DNA from 2 places in the Lactobacillus sp. UMNPBX4 genome. Region 2 is predicted to be linked to the other one. Evidence: riboswitches for the same ligand, from Rfam matches in the RefSeq annotation. Region 2 holds a riboswitch; the other holds the start of a gene.
What was found. A riboswitch is a leader RNA that binds a small molecule or an ion and turns the genes downstream of it on or off. The one in region 2 is predicted to bind lysine.
Positions count from the first base shown of each region.

Region 1: it holds a riboswitch for lysine, as region 2 does, so the genes downstream of both, CP355_RS03135 (ABC transporter substrate-binding protein/permease) here and lysA (diaminopimelate decarboxylase) in region 2, are expected to answer to the same signal.

Region 1 is NZ_PCZF01000010.1:3,412-18,677, reverse strand. Features, by position in the region: gene CP355_RS03175 (hypothetical protein) at 1-180, shown strand, start outside; gene CP355_RS03165 (glycosyltransferase family 2 protein) at 312-1,619, shown strand; gene CP355_RS03160 (glycosyl hydrolase family 8) at 1,629-2,762, shown strand; gene CP355_RS03155 (YfbR-like 5'-deoxynucleotidase) at 2,961-3,605, shown strand; gene CP355_RS03150 (HNH endonuclease) at 3,606-4,520, shown strand; gene CP355_RS03145 (DUF805 domain-containing protein) at 4,619-5,551, opposite strand; gene CP355_RS03140 (amino acid ABC transporter ATP-binding protein) at 5,632-6,387, opposite strand; gene CP355_RS03135 (ABC transporter substrate-binding protein/permease) at 6,387-8,000, opposite strand; lysine riboswitch at 8,106-8,279, opposite strand; gene CP355_RS03130 (DNA-3-methyladenine glycosylase) at 8,328-8,960, opposite strand; gene CP355_RS03125 (DUF488 domain-containing protein) at 9,030-9,392, shown strand; gene CP355_RS03120 (TerC family protein) at 9,430-10,218, opposite strand; gene CP355_RS03115 (methylated-DNA--[protein]-cysteine S-methyltransferase) at 10,205-10,723, opposite strand; gene CP355_RS03110 (NAD-dependent protein deacylase) at 10,773-11,477, opposite strand; gene CP355_RS03105 (hypothetical protein) at 11,569-12,048, shown strand; gene cls (cardiolipin synthase) at 12,043-13,500, opposite strand; gene CP355_RS03095 (alpha/beta hydrolase) at 13,522-14,448, opposite strand; gene CP355_RS03090 (ribonuclease H family protein) at 14,536-15,266, shown strand, end outside.
Region 2 is NZ_PCZF01000009.1:535-15,800, forward strand. Features, by position in the region: gene dapF (diaminopimelate epimerase) at 1-529, opposite strand, end outside; gene CP355_RS02810 (aspartate kinase) at 522-1,895, opposite strand; lysine riboswitch at 2,099-2,273, shown strand; gene lysA (diaminopimelate decarboxylase) at 2,366-3,682, shown strand; gene dapD (2,3,4,5-tetrahydropyridine-2,6-dicarboxylate N-acetyltransferase) at 3,702-4,412, shown strand; gene CP355_RS02825 (N-acetyldiaminopimelate deacetylase) at 4,415-5,569, shown strand; gene dapA (4-hydroxy-tetrahydrodipicolinate synthase) at 5,571-6,506, shown strand; gene dapB (4-hydroxy-tetrahydrodipicolinate reductase) at 6,499-7,278, shown strand; gene CP355_RS02840 (aminotransferase class I/II-fold pyridoxal phosphate-dependent enzyme) at 7,299-8,474, shown strand; gene CP355_RS02845 (aspartate-semialdehyde dehydrogenase) at 8,477-9,535, shown strand; gene CP355_RS02850 (serine hydrolase domain-containing protein) at 9,641-10,741, shown strand; gene CP355_RS02855 (NUDIX hydrolase) at 10,751-11,374, shown strand; gene CP355_RS02860 (Mbeg1-like protein) at 11,410-13,020, opposite strand; gene CP355_RS02865 (FMN-binding protein) at 13,344-13,613, shown strand; gene CP355_RS02870 (hypothetical protein) at 13,624-14,139, shown strand; gene CP355_RS02875 (nucleoside hydrolase) at 14,190-15,119, opposite strand; gene CP355_RS02880 (aldo/keto reductase family oxidoreductase) at 15,257-15,266, shown strand, end outside.

The DNA.
Region 1 (15,266 bases), on a different contig from region 2:
TACATTGCTTTGCAAAAATTGGATACCGGAATTCCGTTGATGCTTAAGGTAGCAACTCAGAAAGTAAACTTGCAAAACTGTGAAAAGTTTTCTGATCTGGACAAGCTCTTTAAGCATTTGGAACGAGGCCTAGAAACAGATATCATTGTGGAATATTTGAAGGCTGATCAAAATGACTAATTGGTTTTACTTTTTGGCAGTTGGCATTACGTTGATTTTTAGCATCTGTTTTTTCATCATTTTCTTTTGTACATTAAAAATTTTAAGTAATGTGAACCAGACTTTGATTAAATCGAAGAGGAAGAATGACAATGAGTGATGTAATGCAGATAATTACGTTGATTTCGATTTGGCTATCGCTGCTCATGTCGATGATTACTCTAAGTGGGGCAATTGCATTTTGGCTAAGGCACAGCAAGGTTTTAGTTAAAATCACACCGCTTCCTCGTTATCCTAAAGTGACGATCGTTGTCCCAGCCCATAACGAAGAATTGGTAATTAAAAATACGGCGACAGCAATTTTGAATCTTAATTATCCTAAGGATAAATTAGAAGTCTTATTTTACGCGGATAACTGTGAGGACCATACTGCTGATGTTCTAGACAGTGTTTTAGCAGAAGAAAGGTTTAAAAATCGTAACGCTAAAGTAATTAGACGAACTGGTACCGGTGGTAAGGCCGGAGTTTTAAACGATGCCTTGAAAATTGCTCACGGTGAATACCTAGGCGTTTATGATGCGGATGCCATGCCTGAAAGCAATGCGCTGTACTTTTTAGTTCGAAAAGTGTTGGAAAATCCTAAGCGTTATATGGCGGCTTTTGGTAGAAATAAAACGCGTAACGCTAAGCAGAACTTTTTAACTAGATGTATCAACCAAGAGATCGTTGTAACGCAGCGAATTCAACACTGCGGTATTTGGCAATTATTCAAAATTGGCCGAATTCCAGGTACTAATTTCATTATTAATAAAGAATATGTAGAATCAATCGGTGGCTGGCGTAATGGTGCCTTGACCGAAGATACCGATATTTCCTTTAAGATTATGGGCTCAGGCAAATTGATTGCACTGGCTTATAACTCTGAAGCTTTCCAGCAAGAACCAGAAAGATTGAAGGACTATTACTTCCAGCGTTTGCGCTGGGCTAAAGGCAACTACGAAGTGGTCATCAACAACTTCAAGCACTTGTTTGATCGAAGCAATTGGCGCGTAAAACTAGAAACGTTTTATTACTCATGTACTTTCTTCTGGTTTAATGCCGCAATTATTTTGTCTGACATTATTTTCTTAGCCAATGTGATTGCAATGATCGTCCACATTTGGCAGCCAGGAGTGCAATTGCCATTCACAATTACTTCAAGCAACATCTTGCTGGCACAGATTTTGTTGCTTAATTGGCTACTGATGATTTTGCTTTATATTTTGCAAATTTATGCGGCCATGTGTACGCAGTTTGGTCAGGCAACTACTGGGCAAATTTGGCTAGCCTTGGCCTCATATTTCTCATATTCGCAATTGTTTATCGTAGTTTCCGTTCATGCAGTATGTTCAGTTACGGCCGATAGATTGTTCCACCGTGATAGTACTAAGTGGGTTAAGACGAAGAGATTTGCCGATTAAGGAAGAAAAATGAAGAGACTAAATCATAATCATCATTTATCCCTGTATTTTATAGTTATTATCGCTATTTTTTCAGGGATTATGGCATATGTACGATTGCAAAACGGTAGCCAATTGCGCCACAATTTTTATAGACAATGGCACGAAGATTACGTTGTTAAAGTTAATAAACAAGAGAGTTTTATTGATACGACGCCAAAAACAAAAACCAGAACCGCGCTATCTGAAGGGCAAGGCTACGGCATGTATATTGCTGTTTTGTCTGCTAAAAGAAAGTGGAGCAAGAAAGAATATTTTGATCAACTGAATAATTTTTATCTCAAGCACCGCGAAACGATTAATAAAGACAAGACAGCATTAATGTCTTGGCGTGCCGTTGAAAATAATGGTCACTGGACGATTAATAAAAATAGTGCCACAGACGGTGACTTATTTATTGCCCAGGCATTATTACTAGCCAGCAAGCAGTGGCATGATGATAAGTATCAAAAAGAAGCGCATGCCATTTTGCAAGATATTTTGCGCTATGAGTACAATCCTGATACTGAAACGCTGACTGTCGGAGACTGGGCTGATTCGAAGTCCAAGTACTACAATTTAATGCGGACTTCTGATGTGATGCCGGAATTCTTCGACAACTTTTATCAAGAAACAGATGATAAGCGCTGGCTCGTGATCAAAAATACGATGCTTAAGCGACTTAACCAGCTCAGTCATCAAAATAAAACTGGCTTAGTGCCTGATTTTGCTTGGGTAAGCAAAAATGACGCCAAACCGGTTAAGCCCAAGACTATTTCAACAGAAAATGATGGCTACTATTCTGCTAATGCTTGTCGTGTTCCGATGATGTTGGCGGGATGCAATGATCGCTCAGCACAGAACACTTTAAAGAGGATGCTTAAATTCTTTAGTAAGCAAAACACCATAACAGCAGGCTATACTCTAAAAGGCAAGCCATTAAACAAGTACCAGTCTGCCAGCTTCAGTGCACCGATTTTCGATGCCGTATCGTTCAATCGAAATGAAGGCTATGACGATTTGTTCATGTCTCAGCAGTATATTTTTGCGCGTCATTTACCGCGAAATAATTATTATGATGCCGCATTGACGACAATGGCTGCTTTAGATGCTGATAAGCTATAAAAAAATCCCACAAAAGTGGGACTTTTTTTATTTTTGTTTTTATTTATTCACTTGTTCTTGCATCCCGGCAAATGCTCGTCGCAAAGCTAGGATACCGACCATTATGGCAGCTATATTTGCATCTTATTTTGATTTTTGATAACATAGTAAAAATTTTTAAACATTTTTAGCAATAAATTTTTAAGAGGAGGACAAAAAATGGGATTAAATGCATACATTCAAGGTTTTAACAGTTTAGAGTCAATCGATCGTGCACCAGGTTACTTCAAGTACCACCACCACTCAGTAGCTGATCACTGCTTCAGAACGGCTGAACTCGCACAAATGATGGGTGATATCGAAGAAGTTCACGGCAATAAGAAGATCAATTGGAAGGCCCTTTACGAAAAGAGTTTGAATCACGATTATACTGAACGTTTCATCGGTGATATTAAGACACCGGTTAAATACGCTACTCCTCAACTTAGAAAGATGATTGGTGACGTTGAAGAAACAATGACCACCAAGTTCATTAAGGATGAGATTCCAGAAGAATTTCAAGAAATTTATACTAAACGTCTCTCAGAAGGCAAAGATGATACTTTAGAGGGTAAAATTTTATCAATCTGTGATAAATTAGATTTGTTATATGAAGCTTATGGAGAAATCGAATTAGGTAATCCGAACCCGGTTTATATGCAAATGTTCAAGGAAAGTCTTGAAACGATCAAGAAGTTCGACGATTTAGTTTGCGTACAATACTTTATTAAGAAAATTTTGCCAGATCTTTTTAAAGGTGATTTCGCGGGAAAGGATAAGATGCAACGAATAGCTTTTAGCATTCTATTGTTAGGGGATGATTAGGTGAAATTTCAATGTAGTTCATGCGGGCTACGCATGGACTCTTTGCATTTTAAGCAAGAGGGGTTAATGAATCCTAAGTTGACCAGTATTTGCGACATTTGTATCACGCGCAACCTGAATCCGGAAGATTACGCAAATGATGCGGTCGCAACTTTTGCTCAAAGCTTGCTTTACACGTTTGTCGGTGCAAAGAAACAAGATCAATCAGGTTTTATTGTGAAAAATAAAAAGGACCGTAAAAAATACGAGGCCTTTTTACAAGATTATGATGGCAATGAAATCGCCCGCCAACAGATTAAAAGGTCTGATTTGAATTTGGCGGTAATTAAAAGCGAAGATGGCAAGCTTAATTATGTGCCTAACCAAGGCGTAACTTTTGAGCAAAATTTAAAGGGAATGGATTTGGAGATCAATTTCCAGTTAAACGAAGTTGATTTTATTGATCGTGAACGCATTCGGGCCAAGTATAAATACCGTTGTCAATATTGCGGCAGACGTGGCCGCAGCGTAGATCATAAGGATCCTGTTTCTCTTAGTCACAACAACAGCTTAGATAATTTAACTTTAGCTTGTGCGGAATGCAACCGAATTAAGTCGGATATGCCTTATAAGTTGTTTATTCAACTGAATGATCAAATTTCTGAGATCAATAAAAAGCTAGTTAAGTATGAAGATGCGCTGGGTACTTTGAGAGAAGAATTTGAGCATCGTCGGCGCTATTTAGCGGCTCAAGTACACCTTAAGGGTGTGATCAATGATCCTGAGCTAAATGCGATTAGAAAGCAAAATAAGAGCTTACAGGATGCCATTGATAGTTTACAAAGTGATTATGATGATTTGCGTCAAACGCGCAAGACGTATTTTGATACGGGCTGGAAATTAGCTCGCATTAAGGAAAATAAGGATATTATTTAAAACGTAAAAAAGCGCTATTTTTTGTAAACTCAATTCAAAATAGAAAATGAGTTTTAAAAAGATCATCCCCATATAGGAATGATCTTTTTAATTTTGATCTATCTAATTCGATCTTCTGGATCAAATAAATATTTGTCCCATTTAACTTCATTTTGGACAGTAGGGTGGAAGAGCAAGAATGCTAGCAACAGTTGACCAACGTAAGGAATTACGCCCAGCCACCACCAACCACCGTTAAAGCCTGCGTCGTGCAGACGACGAACAGTGTGACCTAATTGTGCTAAAAAGGCCCAAATAGCTGCTGCAATAAAGAAAATAATAAAAATGATGAAGATTACACCGATTACCTTGGCATCGCCAGAATCAAATTCAGTAACGCTGAAAGGAGCTAAAAGCATGAAAGCAAGTAGGTAACAAGCAAGTACGCCGATTGTCATGATAACATGGCTAATTGCAGTACCTACCCAGAATGAGGTTCTAGTAGATCTAGCATCCCACTTGAAGCAGTCAAAGAAGTGTTCCTTCAAGATTTGACCAATAGTTGGTATAGGAACATTACTTTTTGCGCCGTCCTCAGGATAATCTTGATCGCTGAACAAGTACTTGCCCCATTTAACCTTGTGTTGGACAGATGGCTGAAGTGCTAAGTAAAACATAAACATTGTGCCATAACCAGTGAAGGTAGCCCAGTACCAGTAGCCGCTGTAGCCAACGTCATGCAAACGACGGATCATTTGACCAAGGCCAGCTAGAAATACCCAGACATAGATAGCAATCGCAACAACAGCGTCGATTACTCTGATACCTGGATTAAGGCCCTCATTGAAAGCATAGAAGCCAACTACAATAGCTAAAATGGCAATAATGAAGTTGGTTAAGACGCTCCACCAGTAGGACTTACGAGTGGTTCTTGCGCTCCAATCGAAGGGATGCAAGTAGGTTTCGTTTAAAATTTGACCAAAACTTTCTGCTGGTGGTTTTGGTAAATCTTCATCATACGATTTGACGAAGTAATACACTCTTTCATTCATAAATATTCCTCCAATTAATTTTTTATTAATTATAAACTAAAAAAGCAGGGAAGTAATCAAACTTCTCTGCTTTTAAAATTTTAAAAGTCCATTTTTCTGAAGTTACTCAGGAACTTTTGTGTCTTTTCATTCTTTGGATGATCAAAGATTTGATCAGGTGAACCTTGTTCAGTAATGATACCGTCACTGATGAACAATACACGGTCTGAAATGCTCTTGGCAAAGCCCATTTCGTGGGTAACGATCACCATCGTCAAACCGGTTGTAGCAAGCTTTTGCATAACGTCTAATACTTCGCCAACCATTTCTGGGTCAAGGGCACTAGTTGGTTCGTCGAACAATAAAACTTCTGGATTCATTGAAATCGCACGGGCAATAGCAACACGCTGTTGTTGACCACCAGATAATTGTTGTGGTTTAGCCTTGATAAATGGATCCATACCAACCTTTTTAAGGTTCTCCATAGCAATCTTACGTGCTTCGTCTTTTGAACGCTTGAGGACCAATTCTTGGCCGATCATGCAGTTTTCCAAAACATTCTTGTTTTCGAATAAGTCGAATTGCTGGAATACCATGCCGACCTTGGATCTAAAGGTATTACGGTTGTAACCAGGTGCCAAAATGTTTTCATCGTGGAAATCGATCTCGCCACCAGTAGGTTCTTCGAGCAAGTTGATGCAGCGAAGGGTAGTAGACTTACCACCACCGGAAGGACCAATGATGGTCACGATCTCGCCTTTGTTGATATCGAAAGAAATGTCCTTCAATACCTTGTGAGCCCCATAGGACTTTTGCATATGCTTTAAACTTAAAATTACTTCGTTTGATTCAGTCATTAATTGTTTGCCTCCGCATCTTTTGGAGTACCAACTTGAACTTGGTTAGCCATCAAGTTGTAGTTCTTTTTACCTTCAAGTTTCTTTTCAATAAAGTTGAAGATTCTGGTAATAGTAAATGTCAAAATTAAGTAGATTGCCGAAATCATTAAGTAAGTTGGGAAGAACTTGAATGATTGACTGGCAATAGTAGTACCAACGAAGAACAATTCAGAAACTGAGATGATACTCAATACTGAAGTATCCTTGATGTTAACGATAAATTCGTTGGTGATTGATGGTAAACAGTTTCTAATAGCTTGAGGCAAGATGATATGCCACATTCTTTGGTTGTGAGTCATACCAAGTGCACTAGCTGCTTCAAATTGTCCTTCTGGAGTAGAAATAATACCACCACGGATAACTTCGGCAAGGTAGGCACCAGTATTGATTGAAACAATGATTAAAGCGGCAATAGTTCTGTTTAAGTTTAAGTGCCAGAATTGAGCAATACCGTAGTAAATTACAGCGGCCTGAACCATCATTGGAGTACCACGGAAAATTTCAACGTAAACTGATAATAACCATTTTACGAAGTTTAAAGCCCAACGCTTACCGCGAGTAGTTGGGGTAGGGATGGTACGAACGATACCTACAAGCAAACCGATAAAGAAACCAACAATAGTACCAACTAAGGCTAAAAGTAAAGTCATACCAATACCGGACATGATCATGCCGCCGTATTGCTTCCAAGTAGTTACTAACCAGTTTTCCTTCTTAGTTTGGTTACCAGCCTTAGGTTGTTCCTTAACGGCTTGTGACATCAATTGTTCACGCTTTTTGTTAGAAATAGTTCTTAAAGTAGCGTTAACTTCGTTAAGTAATTTAGTGTTGCCCTTTTTAACACCAATACTAGTTACGGAATCATCATGATCAACGTGGAAACCAGCCATCTTGTTCAAGTTAACGGCAATGATGTTAGGGTTAACGCTGTGGTAACTTTCGAATTCGATGTCTTCTGCAACATAACCATCGATGGTACCAGAAGCTAAACTTTGACGCATGGCTGAGAAGTCACGCATAGCTGGTTCACGCTTAGCACCCTTTAATTGCTTGATTAAATCGTAGTGCAAAGTACCTTGTTGAGCAGTTAACTTAGCACCCTTAAAATCAGATAATTTCTTAGCATTTGAGTATTTACTTGCTTTATTGGTAATAACAACGAAAGTACTCTTTCTGTATGGCTCTGAAAAGTTGATAGCCTTACGTCTTTCAGCAGTAGGACTCATACCAGCGATGATTAAATCAATTTTGCCGGAAGTTAAAGCAGGTAATAAACCATCCCATTGAGTCTTTTCAACCACAACTTTTTTGTGAAGTCTCTTACCAATAATTTTGGCGATTTGAACGTCATAACCATTTGCATAAGAATTTGAGCCATCAATTGGCACAGCACCGTTTGTCTTCTTAGGTTGAGTCCAATTGTATGGTGGATAGTTAGCTTCCATACCTATTTTTAATACGCTGGAATCTTTTTTAGCAGCTTGAGTCTCGCGGCTGTTAAAGCTGAATCCAATAAATAAACCGATCAGGATTGTTAGTAATGCTGCAATCCATCTAAATCTTGACTTCAATGAAAAACCCTCCAATGTTTTCAACATAAAGCCAATACAATAAAGCGTAAATAAAAACCTCGGTGCTTCATCAGCAACGAGGTCATAATCATCAGTATTAAAACCAAATCTTATAGCGCTCCCTGGGGACTAACCAGGACAGTCTATAGAATATTGTTCTATAGCCCAACAGATCAACACGCGAATGTTAAATCCATTTCGGCGGCAGCCCTAAGATAACCTTCATTGTCTTCGCGGACTCTGAATTATCTTGTGGTTGTCGCAACCTCTATTGCATTGGAAAATTATTTAACTATGGAAAGATAATAAAAGAAAAATTAAAATATGTCAAGTCCATCCATTATTTTTAGCATAATTTCTCTTTTTCATATCTGAAACGTAAGGATTTCCAGCTACGTAATAACGTAGTTTTTTATTAGCCCAAATAGGATCAGATTGATTAATACCCACGCGTTTATCTGCAATAATCTCTTGGGCAGGTTTTCTGTGTTTGTCTTCAAGATCAATTATAAATGGAGAATCAGAAAGAAAATGCAAATTCCAATTCTTGTCGTGTATTCCAAAAGCCTGCATCATTTTGGCTGGGCCATTAGTAAGCAAAACGCCGCTTTTGCCGTTTCTGTTTTTAATCATAGTATCAATTCCCCAAACAGGTTCAATTGCTCTGATAAGAATCCCTTGTGGTTCATTTTCTTCTTGACAGGCAACATCAAAAAAGAAATATTGTCTTTGTGCGTAGATATAAATGGTGCCGCCGCGGCGGTAAAGTCCTTCGTTAGCGGGACTGCGATGACCGCCATAAGAGTGGGCTGCACGATCATCTTTGCCCATGTACGCTTCAGCCTCGACAATATAGCCACCTAATTTTTCTTTTCCCTCATTATAAATAAGAGGTCGTCCAATTAAATCGTGTGTAATTTCATCAGTTGGACGATTAGTAAAGTAATTTGTGTAGTTCATTTAACGCCTTTCTGGTTTAAATTTTTTAATCTTAGTTATAGACTAATCTAAAAGAGAGGATTCTTTCAAATGAGTGAAATAAAATTAGTAAGAATTTATGATCATGAGCAACCTGCTGGCTATAGAATATTAGTTGATCGTATGTGGCCACGAGGAATAAGCAAAGTTAAAGCGGCCCTGGATGAATGGGATAAGCAGATTGGACCGACAAATGATTTAAGAAAATGGTTTAATCATGAGGATGAGAAGTTCCCGGAATTTGAACAAAAGTATATTACAGAATTAGATGCCAATGATTTTATGCCTGAGTTTATCAAAACTGTACAAGAGAAATTGAAAATAGGTGATGTACTCTTTCTTTATGGGGCTAAAAATAGGGAACATAATCAAGCGGTTGTTTTGAAGAAATATGTAGAAAAGAAATTGAAGTAAATAAAGAAGCTTATCATAACAGATAAGCTTTTTTATTTTAAATATGCTTATGTCCATGACGTTTAACACGCCAGAAGTGGAAAAGAATAGTCAAAGTTAAAATAGTAAAAACAATGATGGCGAAAACCATGTTTGGTAATTCAAAACGAAGAGGTGGAAGTGCTAAAAGTAATTTTAAGGCGATAATCCCAATTAATAGATAAGCCATTGGCTGTAATTCAGGGATGATATCCATTAATTTAATAATTATTTCGGCAACCCCTCTCATGCAGAGAATACCGATCATTCCACCGATTAAAACTACGACAGGATTACTTGAGACAGCTAATGCCGCCAGAACTGAGTCGATAGAAAATACGATATCCATGGATTCAATTGAGATAACCGTTCGCCAGAATAAAGACAAAACGTGTTTCTTCTTTTTCTTTCCTTTATGGTGAGCGGCCTCACGCTCTTCCTTTTCTTTTTCACGTTCAGCGGCTTGTTTAGGGTGACGCTGATCATAGAAAAACTTAAAAGCTAGGTAGAATAAATAAATACTACCAGCTAATTTAATTTCCCAAAAATGAATTAAATATGTTCCAATTCCGATAACAATAAAGCGGAAAAGGTAGGCACCCCATAAACCATATAATAATGATTTTTCCTTTTCTGCTTTTGTAGGCAACACTTGTGTTTGTGCTGCTAAAACTACGGCATTGTCAACGGAAAGCAAACATTCCATTAAAATCAGGGTTAGGATAATCATCCAATCTTTACCACTGGTTAAAACATGAGCCCAGTTGCCTAGGTCAAAAAATGGGGCATACATTTTAAAGATTGCCATGCATATGACTCTTTTCTAAATCAATTAACCTAACTTTTTCTTTTTGTCCTAGACGATAAGTTCCCACTTGATTATTGGAGAGAATAACTCTGTGGTCTGGAATAAAAATCAAAACAGGATTTAACGCTACCGCATGTGCTACTGCGCGTGCAGAAGTAGCGTTAGGTAATGATGTTGCAATATCACCGTAACTGGCTGTAAAACCATATGGAAGATTTTGCACAACTTGTAATGTTTTTCTTTGGAATTCAGTGCCAAATTCAGAAATATCAATCGGAACATCAAACTTTTTTCTTGTTCCAGCGAAATATTCTTTTAATTGTTCAATATATGGAGCTAATTTTTTAGGATCATGTACAAGCATTCGGTGAGGATAAAAGCTAAAAATGGGAGAAACGCTTTTGTCACCTTTGAGCCCTACGTAAGTCAAACCAAATATGGAAGCTGTTAAAAAGTAAGTCCATGGTTTGATCGTCACATAATCATAATAAAAAACCTCTGCCATATTTTCACCACCTACATAAATTTTCACTTTGAAAATATTAAATGTTATATTAATTCAATATTTTAAATACATCAAGAGCGTCACCAATAATTTGTTTAATTCCTGATGCAGGAATCTTAGTTTTGTTAATGGAAAAAATCTTTGCTTTCTCATTGCGATAGGCCAAAAGTTGAGCAAATGGATAAACTACAAAACTTGTCCCACAAATAATAACTAAATCAGATTTTTGCATAATTTCAACGGATTTAGTTAAAGTTTCAGGCTTAATTGATTCACCATATAGTACTATGTCTGGTCGAATAATGCCACCGCAATTTTGATGGATGTAATTTTGAGAATATTTTTCGTAAGAAATTGAATGGTGACATTTAGTACAATATATATTATATAGATTTCCATGAAACTCTGTCACGTGTTTATTTCCGGCTTTCGTATCCAAACAATCAATATTTTGGGTAATAAGATCACCTTTTTGATTGCAAATTTGAGCGATTTTTTGGTGGATTAGGTTGGGTTTAGCGTCTGGGAAATACATATTATTCATTACAAATTGGTAGAAAAATTCTGGACGGTTGTAAAGAGTGCTTTCACTAAGAATATTTTCCGGACTTTCTTGCACGCCGTTATAAATCCCATTTTTTGAACGATAATCAGGAATGCCTGAATGAGTTGAGACACCTGCGCCGGTTAAAAAAACGATGTGGTTTGCTTTATCAATTTCTTGTTGCAATTCTATTAAATCAGATTTTTTCATAGTTTATGCCTCTGTTCTATAATCTGTTTGTTTAATTATGAATCCTGTCTTTGTTATAATTAAAAGAAATAAATTTTTTGAGGGGATTTTTATGGCTTATATGTCTTATTTTTACATTGTAGTTAATATATTGATGCTAGCTTATGCTTGCTACAGTTGGTATTGGCAAGCTAAAGTAGAATTTCGTGGACACTATCGTATCTCCTCAATCGTTTGGGCAATTATTTTTATTTGGTTAGGTTTTACCTGGAACTACATTGAAAAAGGTGATCCAGGTTTAAACGTATTTTTAGCCTTATTCTTGTTAATTAGCATAGTTGATGGTTTTTCAGGTTTTAGTCCTAAAAAAATGGTGGTTTCAGGTTACTTTAAGCGAACGGTTAAGTACGATGAAATCTCTAGTGTCACATTAATTAATGTCCCTAATCCTAAAAAGCCATTAGTAATGGCCATTTTTAGAACTAACAATAATAAGGCATATATGATGCGGTTTCGGATTCAAGCTAACGAAGTTATTGCCGCATTGCAAAAATATATAGGTAAAAATATTCCCGTTGAAATCCAATCATAAGATTGGGGAAAGCATCCGTGAAAAACTTTGCAAGGTTCGTAATATACGACCTTGCTTTTTTATTTCCTCGTGAGTAAGCAAGTGAGATTTTTTCATATCTGCTTCAAAAACTTCGATCATTTTTTTAGTAAATTTTTTATCATAGAAAATGGCATTGTCTTCAAAGTTAAGATCATATGAACGATAATCTTGATTCATCGAACCAACGGTAGAAAAATAATCATCGATGATAGTAGTCTTCGCATGTAAGAAGCCGTCTTCATAAATATAAATTTTTACGCCGCAGCGTGTAAGCTCATTGGCATACCATTGAGAAGCCCGGTAAATAAAAGGGTGATCGGGCTTGCACGGGATCATGATTCTCACATCGACACCAGACATAGCGATAGTTTGCCATGTGGCAAAGACGGCATCGTCAGGAATTAAGTAAGGTGTTTGAATCCATAATCTTTTTCTCGCTAGCTGCATTAAGCGCATCATACCGTTACGCATATAGGGAATATAACGGTCAGGGCCATCAGAAATGATCTGTGTAGCAACATCTCCGCGATGGATCTTTTTTTCATCAAGATCAGGGAAAAGCGTATCGTTAAAGCGAATAATTTGTTCAGGACGTTTGATAGAAGCGTTCCAGTCCATCACGAATCGCTCTTGCAATAACAAAGAAGCAGAGCCGACGATGCGCACCTGACTATCACGCCAATGACCAAATTTCTTTTTCCTTCCTAAGTATTGATCACCGATATTGAAGCCACCAGTCCAGGAAATACGCCCATCGATTACAACAATCTTACGGTGCAAATGATAGTTAATTCGATATCTAGTGATCATATTTCTGGAAGTAATAAAAGGCAAAACCTCTCCGCCGGCTTTGCGTAATTGATCAAACCAGGCCTTGGTTGCACCCATTGATCCCCAGGCATCATAGATAACTCGTACTTTTACACCTTGTTTAGCCTTTTGGATTAAAAGTTGTAAAACGCGGTTACCAATATTGTCGCTATAAAAAGTATAAAACTCTACATTGATAGTTTCCTTTGCTCGAACTATGTCTTTGAGCAAATCATGAAAGAAGGTTTCACCCTCAGTATAGAGTTCCACGTTGTTGTTTTTGGTGAGAGGCGATTCATTATTGCGGTTAAAAAAATGAATCGCGATTTCGCCTAATTTAGAAGTGTCAGAGGGGCTGACTTCTTTGGGTGCTTTGGCAATTGATTTTTGAACGTTGCGTAAGCCAATGTGGTGTTGCTTATTAATTGAAAAAATATTTTCCTGGGAAATACCCCGGCCGAAAAATGCATAAAGAGTAAGACCAACTACTGGAAAAATAAGCAAAATAATTAACCAGGCCCAAGTTGTAGAAACTGATCGCCTTCGGTGGAAAACGATGTAAAAAGCAAGGAGTGTGTTAGTAATAAAGATAATTCTGATAAAATCATGCCACCAGACCATGTTCTTCCTCCCAAATACAGTCTATTTTTTTAAATTGAGAAATTTATCAACAATATCAATAACGAATGGATTATCATGCATCCAACTATGTTCTGCATCATTTTTGCCGCGAACTTCTACTTCTTGGTAGAAATGTGCTTTAGGAGCCAAAATGTAGCGGATGCTTTTAGCTGAAACTACAGAAATAAATTTATCAGTGTTAGTGTTATCAAGAACATTGCCGTAGATATTTAGCACTGAAATATTTGAATTGAATTTTCGGCGATTAAAAAGCAAATATAAATAATGAGGATTCATGACACTAGGACGGCCATTTTCATTAAGAATATTTACGTTAGGAATATCGCCTAGATAAGTAACACCGTCAAAGGGGCCGGCAATTAACGCACATTTAATTAAATGAGGGAAAGTTTTACTAGAGGCATGCTTCATTTCCGTTCTAATGATGCAAGGACAGGCTAAGGAGTGAGCTACAGCAATATAATTTTTGAAGTGATATTTTTTAGAAAGAAAGGGTAAAACAAAGCTAAGATAATAATCAATGCCGTAAATTCCCACAATTCTTTGACGAAAGGCAACCTGTACAATAGGATGCTCATCGCCGGACCAAGTACCTTCTAATTTGAAGTTGCCTAATAAATCAACCGTAACCTTTAAAAATTTATCGGTTCTCTTATCATGCATTGCTTGATGAACCATTACATTAGTAGTGTAATCTCCACCGCGAAAGCCATGGAAGTAAATAATAGGAACTTGCTTTACTGAACTTTCTTGAATTACTGCCTTGTTTTCGATGTGTCGTTTGCGTAACTTGAGAAAGATACGTGTAGGGGCAAAGGAAGCAAGCAGACCTAATGAGATCATGTTAAACATGCTGGGTTCTTGTTTTAGATCATATTTATGGTTCTTTTCAGCCTCTTCGGCATATTTTTTGGAGTTAAAGAACATTTTTGCCACCTTCTTACATAATTCCCTATAATGAATAATAATTATATTTTAACATTGGGTAGAGATTTTTTGTTTTTGAGGTGAATCATGAAGTTTTATGCTGTAAAAAATGGTCGTGTACCAGGCGTCTACCGCACGTGGGATGATGCAAAAAAGCAGGTAGATGGTTTTTCCGGAGCAGAGTATAAGTCATTTGAAAATATTACTGATGCGACTGACTATCTAGGTTTAAACAATGGGACTCAGGGAGATATTTTGCAAAAGGGTGAAGATACCTTGCAAAATGCCATTGCCAAGATTAAACAAGAAAGTAATAGAGTAAAAAATAAGCCACAAGCTAAAAAAGTAACGGCGCATTCAACCGTAGAGTTTTTTGCAGTGACTTATACTGATGGCGGTACTCGTAATACAGGCGTATATAAGGGCGGCCATGTTAAGAAAACTGATAAAGCAGCGTGGGCTTATTTGATTGAATGGGATGATCAAGAAGTTCATGATTCAGGCGGTGAATATGGTGCAACTAACAATAAGATGGAACAGACTGCTTTGATTAATGCTTTGAAAAAACTAATTGAGCTTGGCTTTAATGAAAAGCATTTATTGTTTGTGCTAGATTCTAAGTATGTTTTAAATGCAATTAATCAGCACTGGTTAGCCGGTTGGAAGAAACGCGGTTGGAAGCGTTCTGGCGGACCTTTAAAAAATGTGGCAGAATGGCAAGAACTTGATCGTTTGCTTAAGCATTTCCCAGATAGTACATTTGAATGGACTAAAGGCCACGCCAATAATCGAGGCAATGAATTTGTGGATCATGAATT
Region 2 (15,266 bases):
TAACAAAGCTAATTAAATGGGGATTCGGCACGGCAATAGAAGAAAAACGTAAACCGGGATAAAGTTCAGGAGCAAAATCATCTATTAGACGATCATGTCCTAAATTATCAAATGGCAAGGCTTCTTTATTGAAATGGACAGGCGAAATTTCAACTGCAAAGGCAGGAACGCTTGGGGCAAAGTCATCGTCTTTTCTAACGCGGAGACTAGCATTCATTGTATCAACCAAGAAATTAGTTTTTTGGTACTTTTCACTTAAATAACGAGCGACAGTTCTAAGCCCGTTGCCACACATTGAAGCTTCACTACCGTCGGCGTTGATAACACGCATTTGGGCCAAAGCATTTTCTCTGACTGGCTTATTGACTACTAATACACCGTCTGCACCGTCAAGAAGACCAGTTTGTGAATCTGTAAGCTTAATAGTTAATTCTTTTAGTTCAGAATCAGACAATTCTTGCTTCAATTCGGTTTGATCAAGGATAAAGAAATGATTTTGTGACCCATGTACTTTTAATAACTTAACCATGATTTTCTCCCTTCGTAAAAAATTGTTGATAGATAATTTTAACTGCTTCGTCTGCCTTTTCCTTCTTGGTTCCGATCATCATTGAGATTTGGGATGCACCTTGGTTGATCATGCGAGGTGAAATATCGTGATCACCTAAAGAATCTAAAATTTGGCGACTAACAACATGATATTTCTTCATTCCTTCACCAACGACCATGATAATGGCATAATCGTCAATCCATTCAAGTTGATCTGGATTGATTGTTGCTTGAATTTCATTACAAATTTGATCAATTAGCTGATCATTTAGGAAATCATTGTTAAAAATAATTGTGATGTCATCAATACCAGAAGGCATGTGTTCGTATGGCACATTGTGCTTGTACAAGATTTGTAGGATACGTAAAGTAAAACCAGCTTCTTTGTTTAGCAAATATTTATGCAAATAAAGAGCTGAGAATTGTTTTTGGCTGGTTACACCAGTAATAACATTATCTGGTACAAAGTCCTTGTCTGGAACGATGATAGTACCAGGTTGATCAGGCTCATGAGTATTTTTTACGTTGATAGGAATTTGGCCTTGAATAGCGGGAATCAAAGCTTCATCGTGAAAAACAGAGAAGCCCGCATAAGATAGTTCTCGCATCTCGCGATAAGTCATTTTCCTAATGGATTGTGGATTATCTACAATATGCGGATTAGCTGCAAAAATTCCGTTAACATCTGTAAAGTTTTCATACATATCTGCATGAAATCCGCGAGCTAGAATCGCCCCAGTAATATCGGATCCACCACGTGAAAATGTGGCAATATTACCTGATGGGGTGATACCGAAAAATCCAGGGAAAATAACCCGTTCATCAGGTTCTATTTTTACTTGGTCAAGATTGAGATAACTTTCCGGATTGACCAATGCATCGTTAGGTTCGCCCGTAACGATTAAACCCGCTTCTGTTGGATCAAGAAAGCGACTTTTAACACCTTGATGTTGCAATATCATGGCAATTAAACGGGCGTTAAGACGTTCGCCGTGAGCTTTAAAAGCGGCCATTAAGTAGCTCGAATTAGGATAATTTCTGCTAGGTAAAGCTAAAAGAATATCTTTGATAACCTTAAGTTCTTCGTCAGCTACACCAAAGAAATGCCCGATTTCTTGATAACGCATAAAAATGGTTTGGACGATTTCATCAGTATTTTCACTCTTAAGTGTCATATTGGCGTACTTGATTAAAAGATCTGTGATTTTGATGTCGTCATCGTTTCTTTTACCTGGCGCAGAAACTACGATTACGCGTCTTTCAGGATCACTTAAAATAATATTTAATGCTTGTTCTACATTTTGTCCGTTAGCTAAAGAGCTACCACCAAACTTAACTACTTTCATAACATAATCCCCTTAAAGTGAAATTTCATAATTCGTTAATTTAAAAATGGATCCAAACTAAATTAATTTGAATTTTAGCATTATTTTTTAATCTTGCAACAAAAAGTTGAAAATACCGGCCTTGAATAGAAAAGCATATATAGTATAAATTAAAAATCAATAAAAAAGTATTGACTAAAATTTAATAAGAATGTAGACTACATGTAAATCGAAGAGGCGCAACTGACATAAGTAGCAATTACGAGTTAGGCAAAACGAAGACTAATTGCGAAAGGGGAGGTTGCCGAAGCTTAAACCAGGCTAAAGGGATAAGCTGGGTCGTGATTGAATAAATTACGGACTGTCGCGGACAAAATTCGCGGAGCGCTATCGACCATTAGATTAAGTGAAGACTAATCCATTGTTTGTTTAGCGCAGACAATGGATTTTTTTATTGGGTGCTTCGCATGGATAGAGACTAGGGGCAAGATATGAATTCACAAATTTTAGAAAATCAGATCAATCAAGCAGGACATTTAACTATTGGCGGTGTTGATACAGTTGAATTAGCTAAAAAGTATGGCACACCTCTTGTTGTATACGATGTAGAGCAAATTCGTAATCAAATTAGAGCTTTTAAAAAGGTTTTTGAAGAAGAAAATGTAAAGTATGCCGTCAGTTATGCCAGCAAAGCATTTGCTTGTATAGCGATGTACCAAGTAGCTGCAGCAGAAGGAGCTTACACTGATGTGGTTTCAGATGGAGAGTTATATACAGCCTTGAAAGCACATTTTCCAGTAGAGAAAATCAGTTTTCACGGTAATAATAAGTCCAAGTCAGAACTTGAAATGGCCGTTAAAAATCATGTGGGCAAAATTATTGTTGATAATTTTCATGAAATTAAGTTATTGGATCAGGTCTTACGTGAACAAGATACCAAAATTGATGTCATGTTAAGAATTACGCCAGGCATTTCAGCTCATACACATGAATATGATCAAACAGGTCAGGTCGATAGTAAATTTGGTTTTGACTTAGAATCTGGTCAAGCCGATTTAGCCTTAGAACAAGTTTTAGCTAACTCAAGAATGAATATGATCGGGCTACATGCTCATATTGGATCACAAATTTTTGAATTGAATGGTTTTGAAATGGCTGCTAAAAAATTAATGGAAATTGCTGAAAATTGGCGTAGTCAATATGGTTATACTGCTCAAGTAATTAATGTCGGCGGTGGCTTTGGTATTAAATATACTGCAGAAGATAATCCATTAAAGCCAGAAGAATTTGTTAGGGCAATTGTTAAAACTATCAAAGAAGAAGCTAAAAATGCCTCATCTCCACTTCCAGAAATTGATATTGAACCTGGTCGCTCTATCGTAGGACCAGCCGGTTATAACTTATATACAACAGGGAGTCGCAAAATTGTTCCGGGTCATCGTCCATATGTAACTGTAGATGGCGGTATGGGTGATAATATTCGTCCAGCTCTATATGATGCAAAATATGAAACAGTTTTGGCTACTGATCCTCGAGCTGAATTGACTGAACATGTCAGAATCGCTGGTAAATATTGTGAAAGTGGTGACATCTTAGCTGAAGATCAAGCACTTCCAGCAACTAAATCAGGCTCACTTTTAGCAATGCTTGATACTGGAGCATATGGTTATTCAATGGCTTCAAATTATAACCGCAATGCTCGTCCAGCTGTTGTTTTTGCAGAAAAGGGCAAGGCTCAACTAGTCATTAAACGAGAAAGTCTAGAAGATTTAGTTCATTTAGATCAACCATATAATAATGAAGATTAATTTTTAAAGGGGAAAGATTATGACGAAATTAGATGCAAAAAGTATTATCAATTATATTGGCAATGCTCCTAAAAAAACGCCAGTTAAGGTCTTTATTAAGGGACGACTTGATCAAATCAAGTTTCCAGAAGGAATCGACAATTTCACTGAAGCACATTCCGGAGTGATTTTTGGTGATTGGAAAGATGTTGAACCATTTTTAAAAGAAAATTACAACAAGATTCAAGATTATCGTATTGAGAATAATGCTAGAAATTCAGCTGTGCCTCTGATTGATATGAAGAAATTTGATGCGCGAATTGAGCCAGGTGCTATTATTCGAGATCAGGTAGCTATTGGTAAAAATGCAGTCATCATGATGGGTGCGATTATTAATATCGGTGCTGAAATAGGTGATGATACCATGATTGATATGGGGGTTGTTTTAGGTGGACGTGCAATCGTCGGCAAGCATTGCCATATCGGTGCAGGCAGCGTTTTAGCAGGCGTAATTGAACCAGCTTCTGCTACTCCAGTTAAGATTGACGACAACGTAGTAATGGGTGCCAATGCAGTAGTGATCGAAGGTGTCCATGTTGGTGAAGGTGCCGTAATTGCCGCTGGTGCAGTCGTAACTCATGATGTAGCACCACATACGATGGTAGCTGGCGTTCCTGCTAAGGTAATTAAAAAGGTTGACGATCAAACTGAGAGCAAGACAGGACTAGAAGATAACTTGAGAAAGATTTAATTATGGCAGTTTTAACTGAAAGCGGGCTAATTCAAATTAGAAGGCATTTGCATGAAATTCCTGAATTAGCTTTACAAGAAAAAGAGACACATGATTATTTACTAGAAGTAATTAAGGGATTTAATTCAGAATTTTTAACTGTAAAAGTACCAGAAGAATTACCAACAGCGATTTTGGTACTAATTAAAGGAAGCAATCCGCAAAGAACAATTGGTTATCGGACCGATATTGATGCGTTACCAGTTGAGGAGAAAACAGATTTACCTTTTTCGTCAAAGCATCCAGGAGTTATGCATGCCTGTGGTCATGATATTCACATGAGTGTTGCATTAGGACTACTTAGTTATTTCAGTGAAAATCAGCCTAAGGATAATATGCTGTTCTTTTTCCAGCCAGCTGAAGAAAGTGAAAGTGGCGGTAAAAAAGCATATGAAAGAGGAATCTTTCAGGGGAAGTTTAAGCCTGATGAATTCTATGGCTTGCATGATAACCCTGAATTACCGGCTGGAATAATTGGTTGTCGTGAAGGTACATTATTTGCAGGAACTACTGAAGTTAACATTGATTTGGTTGGTAAGGGCGGTCATGCGGCTTTTCCGCAGAATGCTAATGACACTGTGGTGGCTGCTGCTAGTCTAATTATGCAAGTACAAACGGTTATTTCACGAAGTATCGATCCAATTCAAAGCGGTGTTATCACTTTGGGTAAGGTTAGAGCTGGAACTATTAGAAATGTAATCGCTGGACAGACTCGGATTGAAGGAACAATTCGCGGATTAACGCAAAAAATGATTCTGCAAATTGATCAACGGTTGCGTGATCTATGTGAAGGTATAGCTCGTAGCTATAACATGAAAGTAAATCTTGAGTTAAATCAGGGTGGTTATTGGCCAGTAGAAAATAATCCAGAGCTAACTAAAAACTTCATTAATTATATGAAGAATAATCCGGAAGTGGATTTTGTTGAAACTAAGCCAAAAATGACAGGAGAAGATTTTGGCTTCTTACTTGCCAAATTTCCAGGAACAATGTTTTGGCTAGGTGTTGGTGATCCAAATTCACAGCTGCATTCAGCAACTTTGAATCCAGACGAAAAGAGTATTATGCGCGGAGTTAACGCAATTAAGGGATTTTTAATCGATAGAATGGGGAACTAATATGGCTACATTAATTGATGCAGATTTATTGACGGCAATTGTGACGCCATTTGATGAGAATAAAAAGATTGATTTTGATAGTTTGGAAAAATTAACCAATTACTTAATTGAGCAAGGCTGTAATGGCTTTGTGATAGGTGGTACGACCGGTGAAACCCCGACTTTGACTCATGATGAAAAGATCGAATTGTATAAACACTTTGGTCAAATCGTTAATGGCCGTGCTGTTGTGATTGCCGGAACTGGTAGCAATAATACTGCTGAAACAATTAAATTTACCAATGAAGTGGCAGAAATTGACGGCATTGATTATGCATTGGTTGTTGTACCGCCATATAATAAGCCAAATCAACGCAGCATGGTTGCTCACTTTACTGCAGTGAATGACAACGTTAAGATGCCAATTTTAATCTACAATATTCCAGGCAGAACCGGCGTCAAGATGGAAAAAGAGACGGTTGTTCAATTATCTAAATTAGATAATATTAAGGGAATTAAGCAATGTGCATCCCTTGAAGAAATGGAATACATCATCGATCATAAAGCAGCGAATTTTCAAGTCTTTACCGGAGAAGATACCCAAGCCTTAACTGCAAGATTGCTCGGAGCAAATGGTGTCGTTTCCGTAGCCTCTCATATTTATACTAAAGAAATGCGCCGGATGTATGATGCTTTATATGAAGGAAAATATCCCGAAGCAGCAAGAATTCAACGTTGGTTAACGCCTAGAATGCAAGCTCTGTTCATGTATCCATCTCCATCACCAGTAAAGGCAGTTTTAAATGCACAAGGTTTTGAAACAGGAGATTGTCGTTTGCCTTTAGTTGCCTTGAATGATGAAGAAAAAGTAACTTTAGCCCAGCATTTAGGCTTAGAAGATAAAGCCTTATTGCAAAAATTGCCACTAGATTTAGGAAAGGACCTTGAAAATGACTAAAAAAGTATTAATTGCAGGTTTTACGGGGGCCATGGGGCAAAAAGCCGTGAATTTAGTTAACAATATGCCAGGTTTTGAAGTAGTTGCAGGACTTTCTCCAATTGCCGAAAATAATCCTGAACAATATCATTTGCCTGCAGACGCTAAAATTTTTAAGAGCCTGACAGAAATTCCTGATCATTTAGCAGACTTTTGGATCGACTTTACTACACCTAAGGCAGTATATGACAATGTAAAATTTGCATTGCAACATCATATTAGACCAATAGTAGGTACTACCGGTATGAGTGATGAGCAAGAAGCAGAACTGATTGAACTTTCAAGAAAAGAAAAAGTAGGCGGTCTGATTGCCCCCAATTTCGGAATGTCCGCAGTTTTGTTGATGAAATTTGCAAAAGAAGCTGCTAAATATTTCCCAGATGTTGAAATTATTGAAATGCATCACGCTGATAAAAAAGATGCTCCGTCCGGAACGGCGCTTGCTACAGCTAAGATGATTGCTGAAAATCGTCCTGAACATCAAACAGCACCAGATGAAGTGGAAACCTTGAAAAATGTTCGCGGTGGTGATTATCAAGGAATCAAGATTCATTCAGTTCGTCTGCCTGGCTATATTGCACATGAACAAGTATTATTTGGGGGACCGGGTGAAGCATTAACTATTCGTCAAGATTCATTTGATCGTGGCTCATTTATGAGTGGAGTAAAAGTGGCGTTAGAAAAAGTTGACCAATTAGATGAATTAGTAATTGGTTTAGAAAATATCCTTTAAAGACTAAGGGAGGAAAGATTATGCCGGAATTAGCTAATGATTTAGGTTTTAGCCAAAAAGTACAAAATGTCAAAGCTTCAGGAATTAGAATCTTTGATAATAAGGTTTCAACTATTCCAGGAATCATCAAATTAACTTTAGGCGAGCCTGATATGAATACGCCTGAACATGTTAAAGAAGCCGCAATTAAAAGCATCCAAAATAATGATTCACACTATGCTCCTCAAAAAGGAAAATTAGAATTGCGACAAGCTATTAGCAACTATTTAGATAAGACTATCGGCGTTAAATACGATCCAGAAACAGAAATTGTAGTTACAGTTGGTGCTACAGAAGCGATCAACGCTGCACTTTTTGCTATTACTAATCCTGGTGACAAGATAGCTATTCCAACGCCAGTCTTTTCATTATATTGGCCAGTTGCTACTTTAGCCGATGCCAGTTACGTGTTGATGAACACAACTGCAGATAATTTCAAATTAACGCCGCAAAAATTGACTGAGACTATTAAAGAAAATCCGACAATTAAAGCCGTGATTTTAAATTATCCAACTAATCCAACAGGTGTGGAATATACAGAAGATGAAATTAAGGCTTTGGCTAAGGTAATTGAAGAAAATCATTTGTACGTTATTACTGATGAAATTTACAGTACTTTGACTTATGGTGTTGAGCATCATTCTATTGCTAGTTTGATTCCTGAGCGAGCAATTTATATTTCTGGTTTATCCAAGTCCCATGCGATGACTGGCTATCGTTTAGGATACATTACAGGACCTGCTAAAATTATGGATCAAATCGGTAAAGTACACGGCTTAATGGTAACAACGACAACTGATTCATCCCAAGCCGCAGCGATCGAAGCATTAGAAAATGGATTAAATGATCCAGTGGAGTATCGCAAAGTTTACCAAAAACGAAGAGATTTTGTCTTAGAAAAATTAAATAAGATGGGGATGCAAGCAGTAAAGCCGGAAGGAGCCTTCTACATCTTTACGAAAATCCCATCTCAATATGGCAAAGATGATATGCAATTTGCATTAGACTTGGCCTTCAAAGCTAAGGTAGGCGTAACTCCTGGTAGTGCCTTTGGTCCTGGCGGTGAAGGTTATGTAAGATTGTCATATGCATCTAGCGATGAGAACTTACAAGAAGCAATGAAGAGAATGAATGATTTTTTACAAGAGGTTGAATAAAAATGGTTAGAGAATATAATGTTGCAATTTTAGGAGCTACGGGTGCTGTTGGTAGAAGAATGATTGATCAATTGGCTAAGTCAACTATTCCGGTAAAAAGTATAAAGTTATTAGCCTCATCACGTTCAGCTGGTACTGTATTAAAGTTTAGAGATCAAGATTTAACTGTTGAGGAAACTACACCAGAATCCTTCGATGGCGTTGATTTAGTTCTTTCATCAGCTGGCGGTGCAGTATCAAAGAAATTTTTACCAGAAGCTGTTAAGCGCGGTGCAGTTTGTGTAGATAATACCAGTGCTTTTAGAATGGAACCAGATGTCCCATTAGTTGTACCAGAAGTAAATCCAGATGCATTGAAAGAGCATCACGGTATTATTGCCAATCCAAATTGTTCAACTATTCAAATGGTGATGGCTTTGGAACCAATTAGAAGAAAGTTTGGTTTGAAGCAAATTATCGTTTCAACTTATCAAGCAGCTTCCGGTGCAGGTCAAGCCGCAATTGAAGAATTAAAAAAGGAAACACAAGATTATTTGGATGGCAAAGATATGCAAGCAGATGCACAAATTTTGCCAACTAAAGGTGATAAGAAGCATTATCCACTAGCATTTAACCTTTTACCACAAATTGATGTCTTAGAAGATTCTGGTTATTCTCATGAAGAATGGAAGATGATTCATGAAACCAAGAAGATTATGCTTAACGACATGAACGCTAAAGACATCAAAGTCACTGCAACTTGTGTTAGAGTCCCTGTTCCAATTGCTCACGGTGAAAGTGTATACTTCACTGTTGAAGATGAAAGTGCAACAACTCAAGATATCATGGCTGCAGTTGCTGACTTCCCAGGTGTTGTGCTTGAAGATGATATTAAACATCAAATTTATCCTCAACCTATTAATGCAGCAGGTAAGCGCGAGACTTTTGTTGGTCGTATTCGTCCTGATTATGAAAATCCAGGTGCATTTAATATGTGGATCGTAGCTGATAACCTCTTAAAGGGTGCAGCTTGGAACACTGTTGAAAATGCGGAATACTTAGTAAAAATGAATTTGATCTAAAACTAAAAATAAAAAAGCACAAATATTGTTTAGTAGGCAATATTTGTGCTTTTAATTTTGTGGTAGAATATTTCAGGATTAAATGGCAGAGGGGGATTTTTTAGATTGAAGTCAAAAAAGATAATGTTAGCCATTTCATTTTTATCTTCATTTATTTTTTTAGGTAATAGCGCAACAGTTAATGCCAAGACATATTCCAATAGTCAATTACGTAAATATGCTATTAAAACAATGAATAAGCATCATTTACGCGGCACGATTGAAATTGTTAAGGATGGACATCGTCAAACTGCTAATGTTGGTTATGGCTACTACAGACGTAAAATTAAAAATGGTAATAAGAAATTATTATATCCTGTTGGCTCATTGCAAAAATCTGTAACAGCGGCAATTATTACGCAGTTAATTTATCAAAAAAAGTTTTCACAAAATACTAAAATCTCACGGTGGTATCCAAGATTAAAGCAGGCTAAGCATATTACAGTAGGTCAATTAATGACCCATACTTCAGGAATTAATGTGATTGGTACCGAGTCTAGTCATGGTATTAATTTCTCTGAAAAGGGCGCAATTAATTGGACTGTTGCTAAGGCCAATGCTACATCTCACACCAAGCGGGGAGCTTTTAATTATAATAATGCCAATTATGTTTTGCTTGCAGGTATCATTCGCAAGGTAACAGGCAAATCTTATGCAGCAAACGTAAAAAGCAGAATTATTAAACCACTTCATTTAAAACATACATATATTTATCAAAATATTCCTCGTTCAAAGACAGATGCTATTTCATATCTTTATCGTCATGGTAAAAACTATCAAAGCGCTTCTTATGCTAATAGATATGTAGTGTCTCAACTTACAGGTGCGGGAAACTTATTCTCTACCGCTGGTGATTATTATAAGATTCAACGAGGATTGCATAATGGCAAAGTTTTAACTGAGAAGAAATTCAATTATTTAAGTCATTTAAAATCCAAAGTTAATACATACTCTGGCGGTTTTTATTTAAAAGATGGTGGTAAACTGAAATTAGCTTATGGTAATTTTGGAGATACTCATTTTACTAATTGGATGCAACTTACTACAGACAATAAAAATGGAATTGTGATGTTTTTAAATCAGTCATATGGTAGTAAAAATCAAATTAAAAGCGTAGGTTATAGCATTTTAAAACATATTAAATCTAACACTTTTATTAAAAGATAGAGGCTAAAGATGAAAACAGGAGATCAATTTACTGATTGGGCAATTGAATTACAGAGCATTGCTCAAAATGGTTTGAAATATGGTCATGATGTCTTTGATCGTGAACGATATGAACAGATTCGCCAAATTGCGGCTGAAATGATGACTGTTAAAACAGAGATACCAATTGAAAAGGTGAAAACTTTATTTTGCGGTGATGAAGGTTATCAGACTCCAAAAATAGAGACAAGAGCTGCAATTTTTAAAGATGATCAGATTTTATTAGTTCATGAGAAACTATCTGACGATTGGTCACTTCCGGGTGGTTGGTGTGAAGCCAATCTTTCTACAGAAGAAAACTGTATTAAGGAAGCAAAAGAAGAATCAGGTAGAGATGTCAAACCAATTAAATTGATCGCTTTACAAGATCGAAATAAACATAATAAGCCAATTCGAGCTACTGGAATTATAAAAGCTTTTTATTTGTGCAAGGTAATAGGTGGCGAATTCGAAAAGAACATTGAAACTACAGATTGTCGTTACTTTTCATTAAATAATCTGCCTAAGTTATCACTTGGTCGAAATACGCCTGAACAAATAAAGATGTGTTATGAGGCATCCAAAGATCCCAATTGGCAAACTGTTTTTGATTAACGAAAAGCAAGATGGAAAAATCCATCTTGCCTTTTTCATCTGTGATTTTTTGGCATCTTGGGCAGCTGATCAAATAATTCTCCAATAAGTTTGAAGAAACCGTAGATAATTAATAAAATTCCCATTATCAGGATAGATTTGCGATCGAATGCTCGTGGATTAATGATGACGATAATTCCTAAGGCAAAGGCGATAACTGCTTCCGTAGCCACGACTGTGATCCGGAATACGCCTGATATTCTATGAAGAATTAGTTGCCGCAGTCTGACATAAGAATAAATAATTAAAAATATTCCCAAGAAATAGTGAGCTAAGAAGATTAACAAACGATTATTAGAAATTAAAGCCGTTGATAGAGCAAAAACAACTAAGTATGAAATAATAAAGAACTGTTTCTGCTTCCCTTTTAAACTAGAATTTGCCGTATCTAAAATTTGATGGACACTAAAGCCAATTCCAGCAAATGCTACTAGAACACCAAAAGCACGTAATGCATATTGAGGCAGGGTTAAACTGATGATACCCAACACTACCAGGATCCAACCAACGATTGTATCAGTCGAAAACAGTACTTTAGTTAGATGGCGACTTTTGATTGTTTGCCAAATTGATGAAAACAAGGAGCCAAAAACGAAGCGTGTTCTACGAGAAGAATTTGTGAATGACAGCAGAATAGCTCCAAAACCACCGAAACCATTTTTATCTAATTCGTTGATCTTGGTAGCGCCACTTGCGCCTAGTGCAGCAAATAAATCATTGGTTAGAGATTCGCGTTCTTCAAGCGTTGCGTTTCCAATCCATTGGTTGATTAGTTGATTGTAAACTTTTGATTGCGGATTTCTATGCCTTTTAGTATCAAAGCTCGAACCAATGATTTGCCAACTGAAAGTATCATGTTGACTCAAATTATTGCGCGTACTATTCACAATAGTTGGATGGATCCCGTCAGGTTCAAATAAGCGGCCGATAACGCTAAACTCTGGCACAAATCTTCTTAACGTGTTTTGTAGATATTTTAATGGAAGCTGTGCACCTACTTCTTCAGCGATACCAGGAGAATCAAAAGTGTAAATCCGCTTAATTCGTTTACGAAGTTTGGGCTCAATATTAATTGCAGCATATTCGGCTAAATTGCCACCTTTTGAGTGACCACAAAGATAATAATCTTGATCGTCCGCTTTTAAAATACGTTCGAGTAATTTAACTGCTTGCTTTTGTGCAACAGTAATTCTGAAACTAATTTCAAAGTCTTCTTTCCAACCGATAAGTGAATCATCTGTACCACGAAAGGCGACGAAATTAGTTCCATCAGTTAATTCGATTTTAATGGCACTAAATTGAGTATGTTCAGTTAACGTGCTAGTAAAATAAGATAATTGCGCCTTTTTAAAACGCTCGGCTCGTGCCATTAATTTAAATAGTTCTTGATATTGCAAATTATCCTTACGTGGGTGATCATCTGCAAAATAGAGCTTAGCTGCTTCATCTACAGTAATTGTTTTAGCATCGCCACTAACAATATCATGCAATTCAAGATAAGAAAAAATAGATAAAACAAGTGCATCAATATCATTGAAAGGCGATGTACTAAAGTCAATGTCTCCACGCCATTTTAAATATGTAAGAATATTATTATCTGGATACATGTTTTACCTCTTCAAATGAAAAAACTATAATCCCCTCTACAATTTTAACGTAACTATTGAGAGATAGTGTAACAAAAAACTTTTTTAGCTATTTAGCAACATTTGTTATTTTATACTATAATAAAAACAGGTAGAAGGGGATTCAACTACCTGTAATGATGGATTATAATAAGGACTTATAGAAATTATAACCCGCACATAAGTATATCAGTTATTGATAGTTAATGGTATACTTATATCTTTACATTTTTTGAAAAAATTACTCTTGTATGTATTGTACAATATGTATGAGGGCGTTTTTTTATTTTAAAAGGGGAATTTTTATGTTAAAAGATGGAATATATGATGCTGAAGCAAGAGGCATGGCAGGCTTTGTTAAAGTGAAGTTAACTGTTAAGGATCAAAAAATCGTGGCAGCTGATTTAGATTTATCTACTGAAACGCCACGATATGGTCAAAAAGCAGAAAAGCAGCTTGAAAATGAAATTCTGACTAAGCAATCTGCAGATATCGATGCGGTAAGTGGTGCAACTTTTACTTCAAATGGAGTTAAAGAAGCAGTTACGGATGCTCTAAAGCAAGCAAAAAAGTAGAGGAAGATTAATGCACGTTACAACATACTTTGTTATTGGAGCAATTATCATCTTGATTATTGCCCTTTTTCGTTCGGAGCATAAATTTGAATTTTTGAAGGCGGCAATTTTATTTCTTGCTCAAATTTTCTTTAGTACAGTTAACTTTTTGCTCTTTTTTGTAATTGCATATTTCATGATGCAGGATAAGGATCATGTGAATTTAGGGAATCTCTTCTTGTTGCTGGCGGCATTTGTGGTACTTTCCGGGATGTTTATCTATTGGGGAATGCGAGTGGCCGCTCATGTTTTCAAGTTTTCGACGACGACTTTGACTTTGGTTGAATATTATATTCAATGGTCGCTGATTTATGTGACAGTTTATCAGGCAATTTTCAGCAATATTAAGCATATCAGTACGATTACTCACTTCATTAGAGTAGGTAATTTCCTAGATCCGAATTTGCTAGTGGTTGTCGTTTTACCTTCATTTATTTCGGCGTGGATTGCCGTGATTTTATATAAAAAGTTTATTAAGGCAATTTAATTAAAAAGCATCCCAATTCCGGGATGCTTTTATTGTTCATGGTAATGTTATTACTTAGTTCTCTCAAGAATTTCATCCATCTTTTGGAAGAATAATTCCTTGTTTGCTTTAGTAACGATGTCAACTTCACGACCGTTAGGATCACGTCTAAAGCTACCAGCACTCATTCCATCAGTAATAACTGTAGCCTTAGCTTTTTCAGTTTTAACAACTTCTGGATACAATGCACTAACTGTAGTAAGTACATCCCAAAGGTAAAGTTCAGCAGAAGGGATTGAGATAATTAGGCTGTAGCCTTGGCCAACTAAATCCATAGCTGGATATTTGCGTAAACTTGCCCAGTGTTGCCGCAATTCATCATTTAATGGGATCTCTTCAGTACTTTCAAGGCCCACCATTTGAATTGAAATATTGGAATCAAAAACGCGTTTAACAGCGTATGGATCCCAGAATGAATTCCATTCCTGACTGCCATCTGCGTTAACCATGGCTACGTTACCATGATCATCAAGAGAGCCGCCCATCCAGTAAAGTTTTTTGATATGTTTTTCAATATCTAGGTCAACATCAAGAGCACGTGCTAAGTCAGTTAAAGGACCGGTCATAATTAATGTGACTGGTTCTTTTGCATGCTTAAGTTTTTCAACCATATCAAGGTGAGCAGGTAATTCAGCTTGTGGAGTATCGATCGAACCCTTTTCGTTTAAGATAGGTAAATAATTAAAGGAATATGTAGCCATGCGCCAGTCGTGTGGGAATTGGTTGACAGCTCTTGAATTTGAACGGGCAACTGCTAATTTATCTCCGCGCAGATTAAAAAGATCAGTCATCTTACGGCATGCTGCAACAGAGGGATCGATAAAACCGTCGGCATCGATTGCACCGACACCTAACAATTTGATATCAGGAGCTTGCAAAAGAAGCAGGTAAGATACTAAATCGTCAATGTTACCATCATGATTAAAATATATTTGTTTCATTTTTTGAACCTTTCTAACTAATTACATTCATTTTAGCATGTCTAATTAACAAGAAATATTTTAATTTAAGATATTTGTAAAACCGCTTACATTAATCTTATAATAAGAATATTGATATACACAGAAAGGCAATAACTATGAAACAAA